DNA from 4 places in the Idiomarina piscisalsi genome. Region 2 is predicted to be linked to each of the others. Evidence: predicted binding sites of a transcription regulator. Region 2 holds the regulator's gene; each other region holds the start of a gene.

Region 1 (5,950 bases), 350 kb from region 2:
TGGACAATTCCGACGTCAGCTGTTGGTCATACATATCGCGGTACATCTTGGTGTAGCGACTGTCCAGCATGTTGCCTTCTTCAAATACGGCGTTGGCTTTGCGCATACTGCCCATGACCATATTCAGAAAAATAGCTTCAAACTGCTGCGCCGCCTCCATTAAGGCTTGCTTGTCATCCGGGTTAAACGCACGCTCCCGCAAGCCATTTAGGCTATGCGTGTCCATGGCTAATTCAGCTTGCTTGAATTGTGCGTTTGAGCTTGTCATATCAGCCTCGGCTTAAATAACAATGAGTTCGCCGCTCAGCGCGCCAGCCTGTTTCAACGCTTCTAGCACGGCAATAATGTCACCCGGCGCAGCTCCAATCTGATTCACTGCACGAACCAGGTCATTAAGCGTTGTACCTGGCTGGAACACAAACATACGAGCGTCGTCTTGGTTTACATCAATAATAGACTGCGGCGTCACTACCGTTTCACCGTCACCAAACGGATTCGGTTGATCAACGTTGACGTTTTCAGAAATCGTCACCTGCATATTGCCATGCGCAACGGCCGCTGGTCTTAACTCGACGTTTTGACCGACGACAATAGTGCCGGTTCGCGAGTTCACGATGACTTTCGCCGCAGTCTCTGCTGGCTCCACCTCTAAATTCTCAAGTGTGGACATATAACTAACACGCTGGTTTAAATCCCGTGGTGCGCGAACACGAACCGAAGTCGCATCGACAGCTTGTGCCGCTCCCTGGCCCACCAGACTGTTAATGGTCTGTGCCATACGCTTAGCGGTTGTAAAATCGGACTCATGTAAATTAAAGGTAAAATAGTCTGACGAGCCAAAAGACGTACGCACTTCTCGCTCAACAATACCGCCGCCGGGAATGCGGCCAACGGTTGGTGTGTTTATCACAATGCGCGAGCCGTCATTACCTTCAGCCCCCAAGCCACCGACAATAAGGTTACCCTGAGCGACGGCGTAGACTTCACCATTCGCGCCTTTTAAGAAGGTTTGCAGCAAAGTACCACCCGTTAGGCTGTCAGCACTGCCCACTGAGGACACTGTCACGTCAATTTTCTGACCCGGCTTTGCGAACGCCGGCAAGTCAGCGTGCACAGCAACCGCTGCCACGTTATCGATTTTTGGGCGCTCCCCCGCCGGAATATTAATACCAAAGTTACCTAACATGGTGCGGAAGGTTTGGTCGGTAAACGGTGTCTGCTCACCCGTTCCCGGCAGACCCACAACCAAGCCGTAGCCAATTAACTGGTTAGAGCGAATGCCCTGAACCGATGCAATGTCTTTAATGCGCGATGCCTGCACAGGGGCGACCAGCATCGAGACTAAACACAGAGTTAAGGTAATCAGTCGTGTCATTTTCATGTCCAACTCCTTAGAACGGCCAAATTGGACTGTTAAAGAAACGCGTTAACCAACCTTGCTCCTGCACTTGCGCAAGGCTACCCGTACCTGAGTATTCAATGCGCGCATTAGCAACTCGAGTCGATGGAATTTGATTAGCGGCGGTGATGTCTTGTGGGCGAATCATGCCGGTTAAACGAATGTACTCGTCGCCGGTATTAATGCGCATCCATTTCTCACCACGCACAATCAAGTTGCCATTCGGCAGTACTTTTATCACCGTCACCGTAATTTCACCGGTAAGTTGATTGCTTTGATCCGAACTGGCGTCGCCATTAAAGTCCCGCGTCCCGTTAATCCCAGCAGACAACGGGTTGCCTCCAACGGTAATATCCCGTCCGAACATGGTGGGCGCACCAAGTTCTGCCGTACTTTCTTTCGAGGTTTCGGTCGTCGCTGTTTTACTGGCGGTTGTCCGTTCCTGCAGGGTCACCGTAATAATATCGCCAAGCCGACGCGCTTTGATATCTGAATACAGGTTGTCAGCGTAAGCGTCCTGAAATAGCGACCCAGTTGGCACGACCGGCTGTGCACGTTCTTCCGGCAATACCGGTGCGTAATACGGGTCGTCCGGCATTGGCTTATGCGGTGAGCTTGCACAGCCTGTCACCGCTAAAATTGCTAAAGTTGCTAATAAGTAACGCATCACAGTCACCTGTTATTCATTCGCGATTAAAGTTGCTGAGTAACAAAGCTCAGCATTTGGTCAACTGACGAGATGACTTTCGAGTTCATCTCGTAACCGCGCTGACTTTCTATCAAGTTCACCAGCTCTTCGGTCACGTTCACGTTGGAGGTTTCCAGAGCCCCCTGAATGGTATTCCCCATGCCATCAACGCCCGGTACCGCTTCTAAAGGCGCACCGCTGACCGCTGTTTCTCGGTAAAGGTTCTGACCCATCGGCTCTAAGCCAGCCGGGTTAATAAAGTTCACTAAATTAATTTGGCCAACGGCAACATTGTCCGGATTTCCGGGTTGGGTGACCGTCACTTCACCCTCTTGGGAAATACTGACGGACATTGCGTCTTCAGGAATTTGGATAGCAGGTTCCAGCGTATAGCCGTTACCCGAAGTCACCATTTCCCCGTCTTCGTTCAGTGAAAACTGACCGTTACGCGTGTAGGAAATGGTTCCGTCCGGCATCAGAATTTGGAAGAATCCTTTGCCGTCGATCATCACATCCAGCGAATTGTCGGTGGTCTGCACGTTACCTTGAGTATGCGCCTTTTGTGTCGCGACAACTTTGGTACCCGCGCCCACCATAAGACCATTCGGCAACTCTGTATCCTGAGCTGACTGGCCGCCAGGCTGATTAATGTTTTGGTACAGCAAGTCTTCAAACACCGCGCGGCTTTTCTTAAAGCCAATGGTACTGGAGTTCGCCAAGTTATTGGAAATTACCGAGATATCGCGCTGTTGCGCATCCAGTCCGGTTTTACTGATCCATAATGCTGGGTTCATGTTATGTCTCCTCTATACGCCGTTAACGCAATATTGGTTAACTGATGCGCATCAGCGATTCTGAGCGCTGCGCATTTTCATCGGCGGTTTTCATTAATTTGACGTTCATTTCGTACTGGCGCTGCAAGGCAATCATATTGGTCATTTCTTCGACACTGTTCACGTTGCTGGTCTCAAGCGCCCCAATCTGTAATTTGACATTGGCATCGGCAAAGGCAACCTGGTCGTCTTTCAGTTTGAATAAGCCATCTGTGCCTTTTTCAATATTGCCGTTTGGTGGGTTCACCAATTTAATACGGCCAATCACTTCACTGACATTTTCTGGAGCGCCCATAGGACGAATGGTCACATTGCCATTAGAACCAATACTTAACTTGTCGACTGGCTGGGGTACAAAAATAGGTCCGTTATCACCAATCAGTGTATGACCCTGCGAGTTCTGTAACAGCCCGTCAGTACCCACTTGCAAACTGCCATTGCGGGTATAACGCTCATTGCCGTTTTGATCCTGCACGGCAATCCAGCCTTGATCTTTTATCGCAACATCCATGTTCCGGCCAGTGGTCTGCAAACCGCCTGCGGCAAAGTTCTGCCCTGGGCTTTCTGTCATGGAAAATACCCGTGTCGGCAAACCTTCACCAAACGCCTGCATGGCACGCGCTTGTTGCAAGTCGGCTTTAAACCCAGTGGTATTAGCGTTAGCAAGGTTATTTGCCCGCACCGCCACTGCGTTCATGTTTTCTTTGGCGCCGCTCATGGCAACCCAGAGCATTTTGTCCATAGCTGACCTCCAGCCAAAATTTTGTCGTTTTCGATCGTTACCCTATGCAATGCAGATTTCGTGCCAAAAACGAAAAAAAGACGCCCGAAGGCGTCTTTTGTTTTTTATTTTCCAGCGAATTCAGTTATCGAATCTGCAAGATAGTCTGGTTAATGGTGTTATTCACTTCCAACGAACGCGAGTTCGCCTGGAAGTTACGCTGTGCGGTAATCAAGTCCACCAGCTCTTTCGTGAGGTTCACGTTTGAGTTTTCAAGCGCGGACGCTTCTATACCACCAAAAGTCCCGGTATTGGCTTCGCCTGACAGCGGCTCACCCGAGTCAATGCTTTCACGCCACTTGGTACCACCAATTTGCGTTAACCCCTGCTCGTTCGCAAAGCGAACAATGGCAACCTGGCCTAAGTATTGAACGTCACCATTTGAATAAGTCGCAGCAATAAGACCTGACTTGTCGATGTCGACATTCGTCAGACGTCCGACTGTGCTGCCGTCTTGATCCAAAGAGGTTACTTCAAAGTCTGACGCAAACTGAGTCGGCGTTGTGGTTCCTGTTAAATCCTGAAAGTTAAACTGGATAGTTTGCGCATCAGCACCATTATTCAGGTACGGGTCGCCATCAACGTTGTTGCCTGACAAATCAATTGAGCCTGGGTCAAAAGTATTCTGCCCTGCCGGAACATCCGGTTCACCACTGCCTAAAAACTCTACTCGTAAACCAGCATAGCCATTGACTGACGCATCCGGCGAGGCTGTTGCTGTACCTGTAGGAGTCATGTCAATTTCGTCACCATCAAAAGTCGCGTAGACATCCCACTGGTTATTATCGCGCTTCACATAATAAGTAGACAACGTATGCGACTCGCCTAATGAATCATAAACGGTAGCCGATGTAGAACTGTGGTAAGTACTTGGTGTTTCCGGATCAAATGGGTTAGCTCCTCCATTAATAGGCGAACGACGCGCATCGACGTTGAATGCGGTAAAGACATTATCCGTGCTTTGCGGCGCACCGGCGACATCAGGAATACGAATAGGCTGAGTGGTTGCCAGGGCAACTGATGAATTCGTTCCACTATTACGGTCAACCTGGTACCCCTGCAGAAAGTTTCCCTGATTATCCACAATAAACTTATCATCGTTCAGTTTAAATGCTCCCGAGCGCGTGTAAGTCATATCGCGAGAGCCTAAGCCGTCTGTGGTGGCAAAGAAACCATTGCCTGAAATCGCCATATCCAGCGAGTTTTCAGTAAAGTCTAGTGTTCCCTGACTAAACTGCTGCGCCACTGACGACGTCAACACACCATCACCGACTTTCGTGTTACCGGCATTAAAAATACTGGTGGCATAAACGTCCGCAAATTCTGCGCGTGACTGTTTAAAGCCCGACGTTTTTACGTTTGAGATATTATTAGCAGTTACATCTAAGTCTTTCTGAGATGCGTTGATACCGCTGAGTGCAATATTAAATGACATAGGTCACCTCACCTGTTAACTAATTTCAGAGACATCGGAAAGCCGGATGCCACCTAATCCTTTAAGATTCAGAACAACGCCACGTTCACCGCCCGTACTGACGCTCTGAACACGCGCATGCATTTGCAATGGAAGCTCTTCGGTTTGTCCGCCAACGGTCGCATTCACTGAGAATGTGTAATTACCGGCCGGCGCCTGTTCGCCCGTTGTCGTGGTTCCATCCCACTCAAACTCTTTGGTGCCTTCCGGCATGTCACCCAAGTTCAGGGTTTTCACTACAGCGCCACTAGAGTCTTTGATGTTAATCTTCACATTCTGCGCCGTTTGTGGCGTCGCTATCATGCCCGAGACGCCAGCTCCCTCTTCCAGGTTAGCCTGGTCAGTTGGCACTAACACTTTACGCCCAACCATGGTCGACGCCTGCAACGCCTGGTTTGACGTCATATCTTCTGCAAACTGGTCAAAACGTTCTGACAGACCGGTGATACCTTCCGCCATAGTGAAACTGGTCATTTGCGCAATCATTTGATCGTTCTCGACCGGCTTGGACGGATCCTGCATATTCAGCTGCTCCGTCAACAGCTTGAAGAAGTCTTCCTGTTGAAGCTTTTGCTGCTCATCAGGATCAGCGTATTTCGCGCCTTCGTCCTTCTTCCATTTCATGCTGTCGATGTAGGAGTTATTGCTTACGCCTTCCATTTGTTATCTCCTGCTTACCCTTGACCCAGACGTAATAAACGCTGCGTCATTGTTTTGGCAGTATCCGCCACCTGAACATTGGTCTGGTACGAGCGGGATGCCGAAATCATGTTGG
Region 2 (5,950 bases):
GGTTCGACCCCTTTGGGTAAAAAATTCAGCGAGTCGAGCAGCTCTTCCGAATGTTCAGGCAGGTTTCTAACGTCAATGCTGATGGCAATTTTTGAATATTGCTCCATGACCGCATGAACCAGCGTGGGGAGTAGGCTAATGGGTAAGTTGTCGACGCAGTAAAAGCCAAGATCCTCGAGTACTCGAAGGGCGATTGTTTTACCCGATCCCGAGCGACCACTGACAATAATCAGTTGCATGGCTTATCTTCACCTTCCCCAATAAATAATTGATAGAGTGCGTTGTCACTGTCAGCGTTCCGAAGTGCGCGGGTGCAGTCTTTGTCATTCATGCGACGGGCAACGGCTGCTAATGTCTGCAAATGATTTTCATGCTCTGATTCTGGCACTAACAGCGCAAAAATAATGTCCACAGGTTGGTTATCAATCGCGTCAAACTCGATTGGTTCGTCTAACGTCAATAATACGGCAACCGGATGGCTGGCTTTAGCGAGTCGTCCATGGGGTATCGCAATACCTAAACCAATGCCGGTACTTCCCAAGCGCTCGCGGTTTATAAGGCTTTCAAAAATGTCATGACGAGTAATGCCTGACAGTTTTGGCGCAACAATTTGGCTAATGGTTTCTAATAATCGCTTTTTACTTGCACCCTCGACTGCACACTTGGTGCAGTCGGGGCTTAACAACTCACTTATTTGCATGGACTAATGCTTTTTCATTTTTTCTTTGTGTTTAATAACCTGACGGTCAAGCTTATCGATTAAACCATCAATGGCTGCGTACATATCATCGTGAACAGAGTCAGCGAAAATCTCGCCGCCGTTCAGGTGCACTGTAGCTTCCGCTTTTTGATTCGTTTTTTCAACATTAAGGATGACGTGAACGTTGGTGATATGGTCAAAATGGCGCTCTAACTTAGCAAATTTTGTGTCCACATACTCACGCAGAGACTCAGTGATATCGATATGATGACCAGTAAGATTAATTTGCATAACGTCTTCCTTCTGCAGTTTACAAGTTATAAAAGACTCTTGCGTTGACTCGATGAGGGAATATTCAGTGATTCCCGGTACTTCGCAATTGTCCTCCTCGCTACTTTGATGCCTTGCTCGGCTATCAGTTCAGCGATTTTGCTGTCGCTTAATGGTTTGCTACGGTTTTCTGCAGCGACTAACTTCTTAATTAAAGCACGTATTGCGGTACTTGAACACTCACCTCCACCTTCTGTACTGACATGGCTAGAGAAAAAGTATTTTAATTCAAAAATGCCTCGTGGGCAGTGCAGAAACTTCTGCGTTGTTACCCGTGAAATGGTGCTTTCATGCATTTCCACGGCTTCAGCGACATCATTGAGTACCATCGGTTTCATGGCCTCTTCACCGTACTCAAAAAAGCCCTGCTGGCGCTGAACAATACAGTTGGCAACTTTCAACAGCGTTTCATTGCGACTCTCCAGACTTTTAATAAACCAACGCGCTTCCTGTGTATGGTTTTTAATGTACTGACTGTCTGCCGAGGACTTCGCCGCTTTACTCAGTGCCGCGTATTCTTCATTGACCTTTAATTTAGGTACGCTATCCGGGTTTAATTCGACCACCCAGCGACCATTCTTTTTCATGACCGCAACGTCAGGAATCACGTACTCAACTTCTTGTTGAGCAACTTGTTCGCCCGGGTGCGGGTGCATTTGCTGAATCAGCCGCATGACTTCACGTAAGTCATTTTCGGTTAATTTGAGCTTTTTCTGGATATTGCGGAAGTCTCGGTTGCCCAGCAAGTCCATATGCTCGCTAACCAGAGTGATAGCAGCGAGCTTAAACGGCGTGCTGTCGTCCAGTTGTCGTAATTGAATCGCCAGGCACTCGCTGACGGTACGTGCGCCGACACCGACTGGGTCAAAGTGTTGGATGCGCTTGAGTACCATGCAGACTTCTTCTTCACCAACCTCGGGCAAGTGCACAGACTCAATAATGTCTTCAATATCCGTTGTTAAATAACCATTGTCGTCAATGGCTTCGATAATGGCTTCGCCAATCGCAGTGTCTTCTTCAGAAAAGTGCGACAGTTGCATTTGCCAAATCAGATGGTCTTGCAAAGACTCGCTCGTTGAGCCTTGGTACACCTCATAGTCACCGTCGTAGGATTTGCCGTTTGAGGCCGCTCCGGTAGCAGGAGTCGGCGATGAATAGGTATCATCCCATGTGCTGTCCACAGGGAGATCTTCTGGCATTTCCTGAGTTTTTATAACATCGGAGGTTTCACGCTGACTGTCGTCTTTATTTGACGAGTGAAGGGAATCGGTGCTGTCACCGTCATGAGGTTGTTCGCTTTCAACTTCCAGTAACGGGTTATTGTCCAGCGCGTCCTGAATTTCAGCCTGTAAGTCGAGCGAAGAAAGCTGCAGCAAGCGTATCGCTTGTTGTAACTGAGGCGTCATGGTCAGTTGCTGACCAATTTTTAGCTGCAGACTTTGTCTCATGGTTATCGTCCCGGTATCACGTTAAAGGGTGAACTGCTCACCGAGGTAAACATCTTTAACCTGTTGATTCGATAATATACTTTCTGCATCTCCGCTGGCAATAAGTTCTCCGTGACTAACAATGTACGCATGCTCACAAACGGACAAGGTTTCTCTGACATTGTGGTCTGTAATAAGTACACCAATACCACGCTGCTTTAAATGTTCAACAATTTTCTTAATGTCGATAACCGAAATTGGGTCGACGCCTGCAAAGGGCTCATCCAGAAGAATAAACGTGGGCTCTGCGGCAAGGGCGCGGGCAATTTCGACACGACGTCTCTCACCGCCGGATAAGCTCATCCCCAGACTGTTCGCGATATGACCAATATTGAACTCTTCAAGAAGCGAGTCGAGCTGTTCTTCGCGAGCGTCCGCTGAAAGCTCTTTACGGGTTTCTAATATCGCCATGAGGTTATCGCGCACGGTCAGCTTTCTGAAAATCGATGCTTCTTGCGGTAGATAACCAATTCCGCGGCGAGCGCGCTCATGCATTGGCAGAGACGTTAGGTCGTCTTTGTCTAGTGAAATCTGGCCTTTGTCGCTGTTGATTAAGCCGACAATCATATAAAACGTCGTTGTTTTTCCCGCACCATTGGGTCCTAAGAGCCCAATAATCTGGCCCTGACTGACCTCCAGGCTAACGTCCTTTACAACCTGACGACGCTTAAAGCTTTTGGCAAGATGTTTGACTCGTAAGGTGGCCATAATTAACGGTTCTCGTTGTCGGTTTTGTCGTCTTTTGTTTTCGGCGTAAATATCGTAATTACGCGCCCGTTATCGGCATCAGAGCTGCTTGCAGAGATCGTCTGTGCGGCTAAGTCGTAGACGATCGTATCTCCGCTTGAACTGCTTGTGCCCTGAGAGATTCTCGCGTCCCCGCTGAGCTCGAGACGCTGTTCGACTTGGAAATAGGTTATTTTATTTGCCTGAGCGCTAATATCGTTGCCGTTTTCCAGGGTCTGCGTGTAGGTTGCCGGTGAACCTTCAGCAATAAAGGTGTCCGCCTGCTCGCCGCTTTCGCTGGCAGAGGCTTCGAGTCGATCCGCCTTAATAAGTAGTGTGCCCTGACGGATAACAACATTGTCAGTAAGTACTAACTTATTGTTCTTTATGTCGAATTGCTCGTGGCTTGACTCGACTTCCATCGGCTTTTTAAAGTCAGCCTTTCCTTGCGCCATCGCCGTCAAAGGCAATGCGATAAGCACAAAAAAGCTAAGACTTAGGCTGGAAAACCGTTTTAACATGTCGTTTTAACTCCATCATTTCTGCGCTCATGTCGGCGCTTAAACCATCTCCGCGAACTTCCACTTGCGGACCTCGCATTAATACCGGGTATTCAGTGCTCATTGATTCATTGGCTAAGTCGATAACCAGATATTCTGTCATAACGCGCTGTATGGGAGAACTTTCCTGCAATGCTAATATTTCAACGCTACGCTCCAGAATCAGCGTTTTATCATCGTAAAAGGTACCCTGCTCGGCGGTGACTTGCCAGGTCTCTGTGCCGTCTTCCGAAAATATTGAGTATTGAGGCTGCTTGAGCTCGGTTAAACCTATTTGGTTGTAATGAGCCATTTCTTCTGAGCGAATCTTATGCGCCAGGACGCCATCACTTTCAAATATTTTGGTTTCAAGTCCGTAGGCGGTAAAATCTGGCTGCATCAGTTTTGTCGCCGTGGCAGCGCTTTCTCTGCCATCGTCACTAAAGGGACGCAGAACGAGCAATAGCCCGGCACCAAACAGAAGAACGATAATACCGACGATGCGCCAATTCACACACTGGCTCCTTTGGCATCATGCAAAAGCCCCTGACTTAACATAATCAAGTCACACACCTCACGAACCGCGCCAAAGCCACCGGCACAGCGGGTAATGTATTGAGCCTGCTGCTGAATGGAAGGGTGTGCATCTTTTACAGCAACACCAATGCCGGCTTGCTGTATCAGCGGAAGATCGGGTGTGTCGTCTCCGACATAGGCAGTCTGTTCAGCATTCACGCCGTGATGAGTCAGAAGCTCATTATATGCCTGGGTTTTGTCGGCTTGTCCCTGATAGATGTCAGACACGTCTAAATGCTGCATTCGACGCTCAACGATGTTCGATTGGCGACCGGTGATGACAGCTGTCTGTATGCCCGCATTCTTAAGTGCTTTCATACCAAAGCCGTCCCGAGTGTGGAAAGCTTTCAGCTCTTCACCATCGTTGCCAAGGTATATTCGACCGTCCGAAAAAACACCATCGACGTCGAGAATTAACAGCCGAACCTTTGAGAAGCGCTCAAACAATTGCTTTTCAATGTCCCCATACCAGGTATTAATACACTCCATGTTACAGAACCCCCGCTTGCAGTAAGTCATGCATATTCATTGCGCCGCAAGGACGACCTTCATGGTCGGTAATAATCAGTCCGTTTATTTTGCGATCTTGCATTAGTTTTAATGCTTCGGCAGCCAGCATATCCGCATTCGCGGTTGTGCATGAACGCGTCATCACATCAGCAATAGAGGTGCTGTGCACATCGACTTGATTATCCAGAATACGGCGTAAATCACCATCGGTAAAAATGCCGGCTAATCGGCCCTGGGTATCTGTAATTGCGGTCATGCCCAGACCTTTACGAGACATCTCCAATAAGGCGTCACGAATAATATCGGTTTCTGACACCAGTGGAATACGTTCGCCAGTGTGCATAATATCGTGCAGGCGCAGTAATAAGCGCTTTCCTAGTGAGCCACCTGGATGCGACAAAGCAAAGTCGTCGGCGGTAAAACCTCGCGCATTTAGGAGTGCGACGGCTAACGCGTCTCCCATGACCAATGTTGCGGTAGTGGACGCTGTTGGCGCCAAACCTAATGGACAGGCTTCCTGAGCGACCGCAATGCACACGTGGGTATCTGCAAGCCGAGCCAGAGTGGATTCAGGCTTGCCTGTCATGGCAATCAGTGGCACACCAAGGCGTTTAATCACCGGTAAAATGTTCAGAACCTCTGACGTTTCACCACTGTTTGAAATAGCAATAACCACATCTTGAGCCGCAACCATGCCTAAGTCGCCGTGACTGGCTTCGCCTGGGTGCACGAAGAACGATGGTGTCCCCGTTGATGCCAATGTGGCGGCTATTTTCCCGCCAATGTGCCCTGATTTACCCATACCGGTCACAATAACCCGGCCTTTGCAGTTAAATAATGTCTGACAGGCCGCATCGAAGTTATCATCGAGGTACTCATAAAGCCCTTCAATGGCTTGCTTCTCAATATCCAGGACTTGTTGCCCTAGTTGGCGAAAGTTCTGGGTCACTTGCTTCATTGCTTTTTCCCAATCTTAAGTCTACTGGGGCTATAATACGTTATTCGTTTGGGTTATGCCTACCGCCAAGGCGGAAATCTTGCGATTTTGCCTAAAATTAATTACTATACCAACCAGACGGTTT
Region 3 (5,950 bases), 380 kb from region 2:
ACGTGGGACGGAATGCTGCTGGCGCTGATAATAGGCTGTGTGTATTTGGTAATTGGCGTCATCATATCGACAACGTCGATAATCTGAAACTGACCCTGATGACGTTCTTTAATCGGTTTTTGGCCGGTAATAACCACCATTGGCATAGCGCCCAGTTGCGCATAGGCTACTGGCGTCACCAGGTTGGTTGCGCCCGGACCTAACGTCGATAAACAAACGCCGGGTTTGCCCGTTAAACGGCCATAAGTGGCAGCCATAAAGCCGGCACCTTGTTCGTGGCGTGTTAGAATAAGCTCGATATTAGATTTTGAAAGAGACTCTAATAGGTCCAGATTTTCTTCGCCCGGAATACCGAAAACGTATTCAACACCTTCGTTCTCCAGAGCTTTTACGAATAAATCGGATGCTTTCACGTCGCTGTCTCCTTGCGTTTAATTCTTTTTAGTTTAATGAGTTACGTAAAGCATAGGAGATATGATCAAAAAAATCCGCAATCAGACCAAACTGATTGCGGATTTTACAGTCTGCTAAAACTTAGTTTTTAAAATGAATAACTCACTTTGGTGTAAACAAAGCGACCACGGGGGTTATGAACGCTTGGTGCATAGCCGTATAGGTCGTTGTTAAACGCTTCTGGTGGCTCTTCGTCAAACAAGTTGGTGGTACCAATAGTCAGGCGAAGCTGAGAAGTCACGTCATAGTATCCTTGTAAATCAACCAGTAGTTGTTTATCAACCATACGCGCCTTCTCACTCTCAACTAACGCAGGTGCTTGGTAATCTTCAAACTCGCCAATGTAGTTGAGGTTTAAGTTTACGCCCAATGCATCCTGACTCCACTCAGCACGAGCAGTCCAGCGGTGCTCTGGGTACTCATATTCACCTGCGTAATCAATACCATCTTTTTCGAACTTACTCATGTATGACCAATCAAGACCGAAACGGATCGTACCCATATCTTGAGTATCCCAGTTATAATTCGCTGAGAAATCAAGACCAGCCGCTTCCTGGCTAGATAGGTTTACATATGTGTTGTAAAGCGTTGCCAGTTCACCTAGCTCATCGCCAGGTAAAGGGGCGCGGCGAACACAGACGTCGCTGCTTTGGTCATTACAGTTTTCGTCATAGACAGTTTCGAAGTCGTTTTGAACAATTTTATTGTCTTGCTCAATTGACCAGTAATCCGCAGAAATATCAAAGTCATCGTTAACTTGCCAAACGGCACCTAAGTTATAGTTTGATGACTCTTCGGGCTGCAGGTCATCTGAGCCTGAGAATACGATGGTGTAGTCAAGTGGAACGCAACTTTCACCATCTGTTTCACAGCGGTATTCATCAACGAAGAAAGTTGAAACCTGAGATGGACCTAAACCAATCTGAGCCAGTGATGGCGCTCGGAAACCCTCACCGTATGATGCACGAAGCGTTACATCAGTAGTTGGGCGCCATTGTAATTTAAACTGAGGATTAAAGGTTGAACCAAAGTCGCTGTAGTCATCATAGCGACCTGCTGCGGTTAGCTCTAATGTGTCTGTAATTGGAATTAAGAATTCCATGTAAGCAGCCCACTGGTCTCGTTCTGACTCAGCCTGTACTGACTCGGTACCAAAAATTAAACCACGCTGGAACTGATCATCTGGCTGGTCAAATACGTCTTCTTCACGATACTCAAGACCGGCCGCCATAGATACGTAATGGTTGCCGAGCTGAAACGCTTCGCCGGCTATGCTGGCGTCAATTGCGGTTAAGTGTGACTCACCACGACGAACCAAAGAGGTCGTTATATCGTTGATGACTTCAGGGTCGTTAATCGTACCGCCGAACGGATTGTAGTTGCCCGCGTTAATTTCTTCTTGTAGGAAGTCAGTGCGTACCCAGCCCTGTTCACGAGAGCCTGTCTGCATACCTTCACTGCGCCCTTTTTGGTAAGAAATATCCCAGCCCCAGCCGTTTAAATCGCCACGTAAACCGGCAATAAAGCGTAGGGTGTCTGATTCAACGTCCCAGATACGAGGCCCAGCATCTACAGTACGGAAGAAGTTAATATCGACTCGCTCACCCCAAGGGTTGTTAGGGTGGTCAGCTGGAACATAAAGCCCCGCGTCAGCATCTAAAGGTGTTGGCGCGCCACCCGCTTTAGAGCGGTTATGTTGGGCTGCGATCTCAATGTAACCTTCAATATCACGAGTAAACTCTTTGCGAGACTGAATTATTGCACCCACACGCTCTGCTTCAGGGAATATTTGAGCATAAGGACCGTAATCAAATACACAGCGAGTGCCTACTTCAGAGCTTGGTGGGCAGTCTGGATCTGGCAGTTCCTCACCGTCTACGATAAAGCTTCCCGGGAAGCCACGAGAAGAACGGAAATCGTTACCACCCCACGGTGCCTGGTTTGCTGTGCCGTTACGACCAAACTCCGCACCAATGATAGAGGTGTTTTTCCAGTAGTCGAGAATCATAGTGGTGTTACTGTCATCACTACCTGTACCCCAAACAAGACTCATGCTGGTTTCTTCGTAGTTTACGTCGCCAGTTGTACCACCGTGACTAGCTGTTAGTTCAGTTCCGACGAAATCATCACGTAGAATGATGTTTACAACACCAGCGACAGCGTCAGAGCCATAAATAGCGGACGCACCATCTTTAAGAATATCGATACGCTCAATCGCAGCGACAGGAATAGAGTTAATGTCGACAAAAGAGTTAGCAACGCCTTCTGCGAATGAAGACACTGCAACACGGCGACCATTTAACAGAACTAAGGTTGAATCGGCACCAAAACCACGCAAACTAATTGCTGCGGCACCGTTTGCCGTGGTGTCCTGGCTGTTACCTTGAGTTGAAAAAGTTCCTACACCGGCTGAGGGTAGGCGCTCTAAAAGTTGTTGAAGGTTGTTAAAGCCAGAGGCTTCGATGCTTTCTCTGTCGATAACTTCGACTGGAGAGGCGCCTTCCATCTCGGTTCTTGAAATACGTGAACCGGTTACTTGGATTCGTTCTAAACGCTCATCTTCTGCTTGAGTGTCTTCTTGCGCAAAGCTAGTTGGCGAATGAAATAATGCGCCGACCGCTAGTGCACAAAGTGAATACTTAAATGCTGTTTTCATTGTTGTTCTCCCCGCGATGGATAACATGTTGTTTTTATTGTAACTATCAAAGATAGTACTCATTTGTTATTACACTAAATTAACAATTGATCAAGCGTTACATTGTAAATTTCGGGGGGAGGCCGTCATTATGGTGGGATCACTACGACTAAAGTTGTAGACAAATAAAAAAGCGACCAACTAAATAATTGGCCGCTTTAGAATAAAGTCTCGAAAACGCGAATTAAGAGTCAGACGTTAACTCTTCTAAGCGAGCGCGTAACTCTTCATCATTCTGTGCTTGTTGAATGATCATGTTGTACTGCTGAGGCGTCAGACCCGCCTCTTCAACCGCTGCAATCATTTCTTGCTGAGCAGACTGTTGAATATTACGAGCTTCTTCCTGGTTTTCTGCATTTTGGAATTTTGCACGGTATTTTTCAGTAACGCCCTGTACTTCTTCCATTGCTGAAACAAACTTAACCAGCATACCTTCGGTAATTTCCTGGGTTTGCTGTTGTTGTGTCATGGTGTCTTGCGCTTGTTGCTGCTGTGCCATAGCGGCAGTGCTACCCAGTGCGAATACCGTAGCCAATGCAATGATTGTCTTTTGCATGATAATCTCCTTGTTGATTCTGCCAGATTGATTAACGCACTATTTAAAGCGAAGACTGTGCCAACTCTATAAGATACTGTTATTAATGTGCTTTTTGTTTGATAAGTAATCTTTAAGGCAGACACTTTGGAAAATGTGTATCCTGAGTACACAGCCAAAGGAGGAAAGTGTGACAAAAGTATACAGATGGCCGCTTTCTAGTTTGCAACGCCGCTTACTTGCTTACGTCGTTTTCCCCATGCTGCTTATTTCGGGCGTAGCTATCAGTGTGGGCTTACAGGTGGCTTCAGAGGAAGCTAATGATCGTTTAAAAAGCGACTTAGAACTTTTGGGGCGCGCTATCAGCTTACCGATTAGTGATGCGTTGGTTAATAATGACTTAGATACAGTACAAGCTAACCTCGACTCTGTTTTTAGTATCGGCCGTGTTTACGGCGCATCGGTTTACAACGTTTACGGCGAGCAAGTTGCTGAGGCGGGGGTAACGGAAACCGATTTAAGTAATAGTCAGTTAGCGTTACAAACGGTGCAAACCGGAATAAAACAGGATGACTACCGGCGGGTAGAGGGACGTGATGTTTTCTCACAGTTCCTTCCTATAGTGGACAGAGGCGGCAGAATTATCGGGTTATTGCAAATTAACCGCCGAGCCAGTGACTTTGATGAGTCTTTCGAAGAACTTAGCCAATATGCCTGGTTAACCTGGGGCGCCTTTGCCGTTATTACCATCGCCGTATTGGTATTCGGTCATTATCGAGGTGTGGGGCGACACGTTGTCAAACTGAAAGATGCGATGCTGCAAGTGGCGGAAGGTAACCGCAACGCGCGTGTAGAACCTGAAGGTCCCTCCGAATTGCAGGAAGTTGCCCAGGGGCTGAATCGAATGCTGGACAGTATTGAAAATGCCGAAAAGGAGCTAGAGCAGAGACGTCAGCATGAAACCTCACTTCAGCAGGCATTGCGCGAACAGGAAAAAATGGCGGCTATCGGTAGCGTCGCTAGTGGAGTAGCACACGAACTTGGGGCGCCACTCACCGTAATAGATGGTCGCGCCAGTCGCCTTTTAAGAACCCACAAAGATGAAGAAAGTCAGCGTCAGCTGCAAGCGGTGCGTGGTCAAGTGCAACGCCTAACCGGGTTGGTGAATCAGCTTCTCGCATTCTCCAGAACACCGGTTCAGCAGAGAGAAACCTTATCGCTTCAGTCTTTGGTTGAAACGGCAGTAACCAGTATTCAGTTTGAGCAAGATAAAGGCTCAGCCAAAGTCGAGCTGGGTGAGTTACCGGCTGTCACGTTAAAAGTGGATAGTAAGCGGCTTGAACTGGCGTTGGTGAATGTCATGCGCAATGCGTTACAGGCAGCAAAACATATCGTGCACTTGCATGCCGAGCTCGATAACAGCAATACCTTGAAAATTATTATCGATGATGATGGTGCGGGCTTGCCGGAAAACATGAAAGAGAAAGCCCTGCACCCTTTTGAAACCAATAAACCACAAGGTAAAGGGACCGGTTTGGGGCTGACGATAGTGAAACATGTGTTGAGTGATCATCAGGGTGAACTGACACTAACGAATAATGACAAGGGTGGTTGTCGCGTTATTTTAAGCTTACCAGCCTCAAGCCTGGCTGATACGTCAGTGATAGGAGAACAATAATGGCTGTACTTAAAGCTGTCATTGGTGTGATTGAAGATGACCCGGCTTTGCAGGAGCTTTTGGTCGAAGAACTTGAAGCAGAAGGCTACCAAGTGAACGCATGGGGAAGCTTAGAAGAGTTTCAATGCAGTAAGGCAAGTCCCGATTTAATTGTCAGCGATATACGACTGCCGGGAAAGTCAGGGCTCACTTTGCTGGCAAGCTTAAAACAGCAGGAGAACCCACCGGCGCTGCTGCTGATAACAGCATTTGGCACAGTTGACCAGGCGGTTGATGCGTTGAAAAAAGGCGCCGATGACTTTCTGACTAAACCGCTGGATATTGAGCACCTGCTATTGAGCGTTGATCGGATACTAGAGCATCGTTCATTGCAGCGGGAACTGAAACGTTACAAGCAGCAACAGAAAGGCCCCGGTGGCTTGGTAGGGCAAAGTCCCGCCATGCGTAAGCTTTATGACCAAATTGAACACATTGCGCCAACGGGTGGCAGTGTCCTTATTACCGGCGAAAGCGGCACGGGTAAGGAGTTAGTCGCTAAAGCCCTGCATGAACTGAGCGACAGAGCTGACAAACCATTTCAGGCCGTTAA
Region 4 (5,950 bases), 340 kb from region 2:
CAATGAGTAGCTGTCCAGCAGGTTCAGGTGCCGGAAATGAATGTGCGTCTTTAGGTTATCCCTTACTTTCATCGATCCCGGCTTGCTACCGTCGGTGAAGTACTTCTGCCGACGTTCTGCCGATAAGCCCCGTGCTAATGCCAGGCTGTCGTATTCGCCAATGCCACATTGTTCAAGCACTTTATTGGATATATCGGTTGCCGTTATTTTGATACTACCTCTGAGAGCGCCGGGATTCTTGGCTTTAAATTCATCATAAGTAATGGCAATGGAGTACGGCTCTTGCCCGGATGAGCATGCTGCGGACCATATTTTTAACGGTCCCGTATGGTTTTTGTATTCAGCAAAAATGCGGTCATGCAAAATTTGGAAGGGGTAAGTATCACGAAACCATAAGGTTTCATTTGTTGTCATGGCGTCAATAACCGCCGCCCGTAGGGCACGTTCACTTATTTTCATAGAGCGCTTTACCAACTCTGACAACGAGTCAATATTAAAGCGCCCCATTAACGGGCTGAGCCGGCTTTTGACCAAATACAATTTACTCTCGCCCAGCACAATACCGCACTGGTGCTCCAGAAACTGACGAAACTCTTGGTATTCCGATAAACTTAATTCGCGATTCGACACGTTATATTAACTGCTTCCGTTTCAATTTGTTCTTTTGCTATGCCGTAGCCTGACGTTATTACGTCAGGCTACGGCATTTCACCTGATGCTATTGCATCAGGCTACAACAGTATTAAGCCATTTTTGAACGGCTGTCGCCAGCTCATCGGGATGAAATTTTGCAATGAAATCATCGGCGCCGACTTTCTTCACCATAGCTTGATTGAAGACACCACTCAATGATGTGTGCAAAATAACATGAATATCACGTAAATCGGGATCGGCTTTTACCTCGGCGGTCAATGTATAACCGTCCATGACGGGCATTTCTACATCGGAAACAATAACTGGCACATGCGTATGTGCGCTACCACCCAGTTCTTTTGCTTTATCTTTCAGATACTCGAGTGCTTCCTTTCCGTTCTTCCTGACTTCAAGGTGAATGCCTAAAGATTGCAAAGCGCGTTTTATTTGATTACGAGCCACAGACGAATCGTCAGTGATGAGAATCGTCAAGTCTTCTTTAGCGACATTGATCTCTGCGTTAGCGACCTCTTCGCTCACATCGGAGTTAATGGGTACGATATCAGCTAAAATGCGCTCGACATCAATAATTTCAACCAACTCGTTCTCAATTTCTGTCACTGCGGTCAGATAAGCGTCACGTCCTGCCCCTTTGGGGGGGGGCATAACATCTTCCCAGTTAATGTTCATAATGCGGTCAACGCCACCGACCAGAAATCCCTGAACGGTTCTGTTGTATTCAGAAATAATGACGAAGCGGTTTTCAATGTCCGTAATGGCCGGACCGCCCGTTGCCATACTCAAATCAATAATGGAGATAGCCTGACCTCGAATATGCGCGATACCTCTTACAAGCGGGTTTCGATTTGGCATTGCCGTTAACTTAGGACAAGGTAAAACTTCTCTGACCTTAAACACATTAATTCCGAAGCGTTGTTTCCCTGTTAACCTGAACAACAATAACTCCAGTCGGTTTTGTCCGACCATTTGTGTGCGCTGATTCACTGAATCGAGAATACTGGCCATGCTTCACTCCTGTAATATGGCAGGCTACCTTTGTTCGGCACGGTATTTGCTTAAACTACTATTAGCAAAATATGTATTGGTCGAGCCGCCGAACTTTTGACGTTATACCGTTTTTTTCGGCAGGCAGCCAGATAACCTTAGTAGATAACGTCAGGATATTTTTATGATAGTACGTAAATCGCTGTTGATCAGTTCGCTTTTTGCAATAACGATTTTGCTCTTGGGCTTTACCCCAAATAATGCGCTGGCACAAAGTAATGACGTACGCCTCGATTATAAGGCATTACAGACTCTGGCGCATGATTTTGTTCGCTCTCAGGTCAGCGCGCCTGAAAGTGGTCGCATTGACGTTGTTGCGAATAACCTGGATCCCCGAATGACAGCAAAGCGATGTTCAGCGGCGCCAGAGGTTGACTTAGCAAGCAATGCACGGTTAGATGGCTACACCACCGTAGAAATTAAGTGTGCTACCGCAAACGGTTGGCGAACCTATGTGCCGGTCAGAATTTACCGTTATAAAAATGTGGTCACCGCATCAGGTCCTATGTCTCCGGGTCAAATGATTAGCGAAAGTGATTTGACCTTTGCCGAAGTCGACCTAAACCAAATACGTTCAAACGTTTATACAACGAAGGAACTATTGGTTGGCGCTCGCGTCAAAAAGCGCATTGGCGCCGGTCAGGCAATTCGACCAAGCGATACCTGTCTTGTTTGTGAGGACCAAACGGTTACAATAGTTGCTAAAAATAAAGCATTAAGAATTACCGCTGACGGAAAAGCGTTAGCTGACGGCTTAAAAGGCGAATCCGTTGTCGTGAAAAACGCCCGCTCAGGCAAGTCGATAGAAGCGGTTGTGACAGGGCTGAACGAGGTTACCGTCAACCTTTAAAATACTTTACAAAAAAGTGGATTTTTTAGTTAAGTTTTTTCGGATATGGTCGATAAGTAACCGAGACTTACTATCTAGCGAGGCAACACAATGGCTATTAACATTAATAATGCTGGACTGAAAAACACCAGTATCGATAACAAATCAAGCAATCGCCAGGTTCAAAACGACCCGGCGGGTAATTCTGCATCGGTTTCTCAAAAAGGCGGTGACGCGGTTTCCTTGACCAGCGAAGCGCAACAACTGGGCGGATTGCAGGAAAAGGCCATGAACAGCAGTGGTATCGACCAAGCTAAAGTGGACAGAATTAAAGCGGAAATTGAAAGCGGCTCATACAAAATTAATGTTGAGCAGTTAGCGTCAAAACTTGCTCAGTTTGAATCTGATCTTTTCGCTGGCGGTAACGACGAATAATGACAGAAGTCGCGTCGGTCAACCAATTGCTTGATGACATGGCGGAGTCGCTAGATAGGCTGGCTTTGCTGCAACAGCGTGAGCTAAATGCCATTGTCGATCGCGAGCATGCCGACGTTCCTGCTATTACTTCCGAAAAAGAAAAAGCTCTGGCCGAAGTGACACGCCTCGACACTTTGTTGTCAGAGCACCCCGATAAAGACACGTTGAAAGAAGACCCTCAGTTAGCCACTGCAGTTGAGTCTATCAAGCAAACCCTTGCCAATATCCAGCACCAAAACCAAGTCAATGAGCGTGTTGTTCAGTCCACTCTGAACAGCATTGATCAGCTCAAGCAAAGTATTTTACAGTCAGCCCGCAAAGACTCTCTTACCTACAACAGTAAAGGCAAAATTCGTTAAAGAATTCTGCGTTTCAGCCGTTATAACGATTAGTACGTTTTAGTCCGTAGGGGTCGTTATGACAAAGCAAATTTTGACACTGGGTATTGTCCTTTCATCAATGGTTTTAAGTGGCTGTGCGGCTTATAACAACTTGGTGTACGATCAAAAGCACGTCGAATGGGAAACTCAAACGCCTGACACCTTTCCGGTATTAAACGCGGTTGGCTATGCGCCTATTGAAAAGCAATCAGGTGACTCGGCTCAAGTGAAAGACCTAAACGCGATGCGCGCCTCTAAGCTGGCTGCGTATCGCGAACTTGCGGAACAAGTGTATGGGCAACGAATTGCCGGCAGCAGCTCGGTGGAAGACTGGGCGTTGAATAACGACAGCTTTCAAGCATCGGTTGACGGCGTCATTCGTGGCGCCGAAGTCGTGAAGACGTATACTGTTGGCGAGTATTACGCAACAGAACTGCGATTAGACTTCGAAAAAGTTCACCGCTTGTATCAAAGTACTAATCGCCAGCAAAAAGTAAAACGCGTTGTTTATTATTAAGAGCGCTTTTAACCTGTAGTTTGGCAGGGTTCTTGCAGTTAATTTCAGAGAAAGCCACATAAGACAAAGACCGACAATAAATCGACACTTTGGATGAATCTGGGATACGACACATGAACTGGAAGACCTTGCTTTTACTCGCATCACTTATTTTCCTTGCGTTTCCAAGCAGCGCCCGCTGGATTGAAGCACAAGGTACGGCTCGCATTGTGAATGGTGATGTCGAAAAGGCGCGCCAGCAAGCCATTGAAAGCGCCCTTCAACAAGCTCTCCTCTCTTCTGGTGGCAGTATCAGCAGCATTCAGCAGGTGGTTGATGGCGTCCTGAGTAACACAGAAACCCAGTGGACCAGTCGTGGCAATGTCGATCAAGTTTCTATCGTGCGAGAGGAAGTTCGGGACGATCGTGTCGTGGTTTTACTACGCGCAGACATTTGGAACCGCGAGGGCGAATGCGCCCGCAGTAGCTATAAAAATTCCGTCACTATTGTCCCGTTTGAGCTGCGCGACCGCGCCCATGGCACCTGGGGCCAAATCTGGGATATCGGCGAAGTGTCTGCTGAGCGCTTTTCGCGCACACTAGGTGGCGTCGGCAGTCAAATTCATATTGCCCACACCTTACAACGTCACGCGGGTCTAAACGACGCATTAAGTGGCCTGAACCTGGAAGAGCTGGGGCGTATGGCACGTAGTTTAGGACTGGCTAACGACAGTCAGTTCGTCGTGTTTGGCTTGTTTGACGACTTAGCTATGATGAATACCGACTCAGGCTGGTTATGGTCTTCAACGCCCGATCGCCACTATGCATTGACCCTATATTTAATGGATGCCAGCACGGGGCAACTTGTAACTCGCGCTCGAGTCGAAGACACTCAGCCCTGGACATTTGATCGTTCCGCCACCGTCGACGTGGCAACCGCAAACTTCTGGGATGAACCGTTTGGCGCTGCTCTTGCCAGTGGTCTAGAGGATTTAGCCGGTGGCGTTAAAGAAAAGCTGCTCTGTAAACCGGTGCGAGGTCGGGTCATTGCGGTCGATGACAAAACCGTCCAGTTTAATTTGGGCGAACAGCATGGTGTGAACGTCGGCGATAAGTTAAAAGTTATCCACCCAAGCCACTTTACCGACGACCAGGGCCGCTTCCGCCAAAAATGGGAAGTCAGCCAGTTTGAGGTGGAAGTTCAGCAAGTTCAACAAAGCACAGCTGTCGCTAGGCTAACCAGCGGTAACATGTTGCATAACGTGCAGGTGAGAGACTGGGTTGTCCCCATTGACTAGGGGATGAAACCGTCTGCCGGTTCTGGCATAATTCGCGGACGTCCCCGTAGCTCAGCTGGATAGAGCAATTGCCTCCTAAGCAATAGGTCGCAGGTTCGACTCCTGCCGGGGACGCAAGCTAAATTAATTGCGAGTGAAAGGTATTTTCAGCACGCCAAGAATTTTTGTTGTTACGGTCTGGTCACGATATTCCTTAAGACCAATGTCAATATTGTCGGACCCTGCTTTCGGCCTAGCAGTGAAGCTTTTGAACAGGTGATCCCACCAGCTGACACTGAACCCGTAATTACTGTTGGTTTCTTCTTTTTCAACGCTATGGTGAATACGGTGCAGCTCTTGTGTAATTAAAATTTTTCTTACCACTTTTTCAAGGGGCTTTGGCAGCGCCACGTTACCGTGATTAAACAACGAGCAGGCGTTCAGAACAATTTCGAAAATAATAACGGCCAATGCCGGCGCACCCAAGGCAATGACCACGGCTGCTTTAATAAAGAAGCTCAAAAGAATTTCTGCGGGGTGAAAACGCAGGCCTGTGGTTACATCAAAGTCCGGGTCGGCATGATGCACTCGGTGCAAACGCCATAGCAGTGGCACCCGATGAAATAGGCGATGCTGCCAGTAAATCGCGATATCAAGCGCAATAACACTCATAACCACCGTTATCCAAAACGGCAGGCTATTCGTCATGGTAATGTTGAAAAGTCCCCAGCCGTTGTTCGCCGCCCACAGCCCAGCGCCGGTTAAGCCGGCCGGTGCAATAATCCTCAGCAGT

What was found. Region 2 encodes sigma-54, which starts transcription at its own class of promoters, with help from an activator protein. Its sites were predicted from a motif close to GTTGGCACGNNNNTNGNNT; they were not measured.
Region 1: the regulator sigma-54 is predicted to act here: its motif matches at 3,712-3,730, upstream of flgF (flagellar basal-body rod protein FlgF).
Region 3: the regulator sigma-54 is predicted to act here: its motif matches at 3,751-3,769, upstream of CEW91_RS00180 (DUF4168 domain-containing protein).
Region 4: the regulator sigma-54 is predicted to act here: its motif matches at 1,693-1,711, upstream of flgA (flagellar basal body P-ring formation chaperone FlgA).

The regions. Positions count from the first base shown of each region.
Region 1 is NZ_CP022133.1:1,889,389-1,895,338, forward strand. It holds gene flgJ (flagellar assembly peptidoglycan hydrolase FlgJ) at 1-268, opposite strand, end outside; gene CEW91_RS09160 (flagellar basal body P-ring protein FlgI) at 281-1,375, opposite strand; gene flgH (flagellar basal body L-ring protein FlgH) at 1,392-2,066, opposite strand; gene flgG (flagellar basal-body rod protein FlgG) at 2,093-2,881, opposite strand; gene flgF (flagellar basal-body rod protein FlgF) at 2,919-3,662, opposite strand; gene flgE (flagellar hook protein FlgE) at 3,787-5,136, opposite strand; gene flgD (flagellar hook assembly protein FlgD) at 5,152-5,835, opposite strand; gene flgC (flagellar basal body rod protein FlgC) at 5,850-5,950, opposite strand, start outside.
Region 2 is NZ_CP022133.1:2,237,863-2,243,812, reverse strand. It holds gene rapZ (RNase adapter RapZ) at 1-239, opposite strand, end outside; gene ptsN (PTS IIA-like nitrogen regulatory protein PtsN) at 230-700, opposite strand; gene hpf (ribosome hibernation promoting factor) at 704-991, opposite strand; gene CEW91_RS10690 (RNA polymerase factor sigma-54) at 1,018-2,478, opposite strand; gene lptB (LPS export ABC transporter ATP-binding protein) at 2,500-3,225, opposite strand; gene lptA (lipopolysaccharide transport periplasmic protein LptA) at 3,228-3,764, opposite strand; gene lptC (LPS export ABC transporter periplasmic protein LptC) at 3,733-4,296, opposite strand; gene kdsC (3-deoxy-manno-octulosonate-8-phosphatase KdsC) at 4,293-4,847, opposite strand; gene CEW91_RS10665 (KpsF/GutQ family sugar-phosphate isomerase) at 4,849-5,826, opposite strand.
Region 3 is NZ_CP022133.1:32,072-38,021, forward strand. It holds gene CEW91_RS00170 (acetolactate synthase large subunit) at 1-413, opposite strand, end outside; gene CEW91_RS00175 (TonB-dependent receptor) at 542-3,109, opposite strand; gene CEW91_RS00180 (DUF4168 domain-containing protein) at 3,333-3,704, opposite strand; gene CEW91_RS00185 (sensor histidine kinase) at 3,874-5,361, shown strand; gene CEW91_RS00190 (sigma-54-dependent transcriptional regulator) at 5,361-5,950, shown strand, end outside.
Region 4 is NZ_CP022133.1:1,896,407-1,902,356, forward strand. It holds gene CEW91_RS09200 (CheR family methyltransferase) at 1-630, opposite strand, end outside; gene CEW91_RS09205 (chemotaxis protein CheV) at 727-1,659, opposite strand; gene flgA (flagellar basal body P-ring formation chaperone FlgA) at 1,823-2,548, shown strand; gene flgM (flagellar biosynthesis anti-sigma factor FlgM) at 2,639-2,962, shown strand; gene CEW91_RS09220 (flagellar protein FlgN) at 2,962-3,363, shown strand; gene CEW91_RS09225 (LPP20 family lipoprotein) at 3,422-3,901, shown strand; gene CEW91_RS09230 (flagellar assembly protein FlgT) at 4,015-5,178, shown strand; tRNA gene CEW91_RS09235 (tRNA-Arg) at 5,219-5,292, shown strand; gene CEW91_RS09240 (sterol desaturase family protein) at 5,302-5,950, opposite strand, start outside.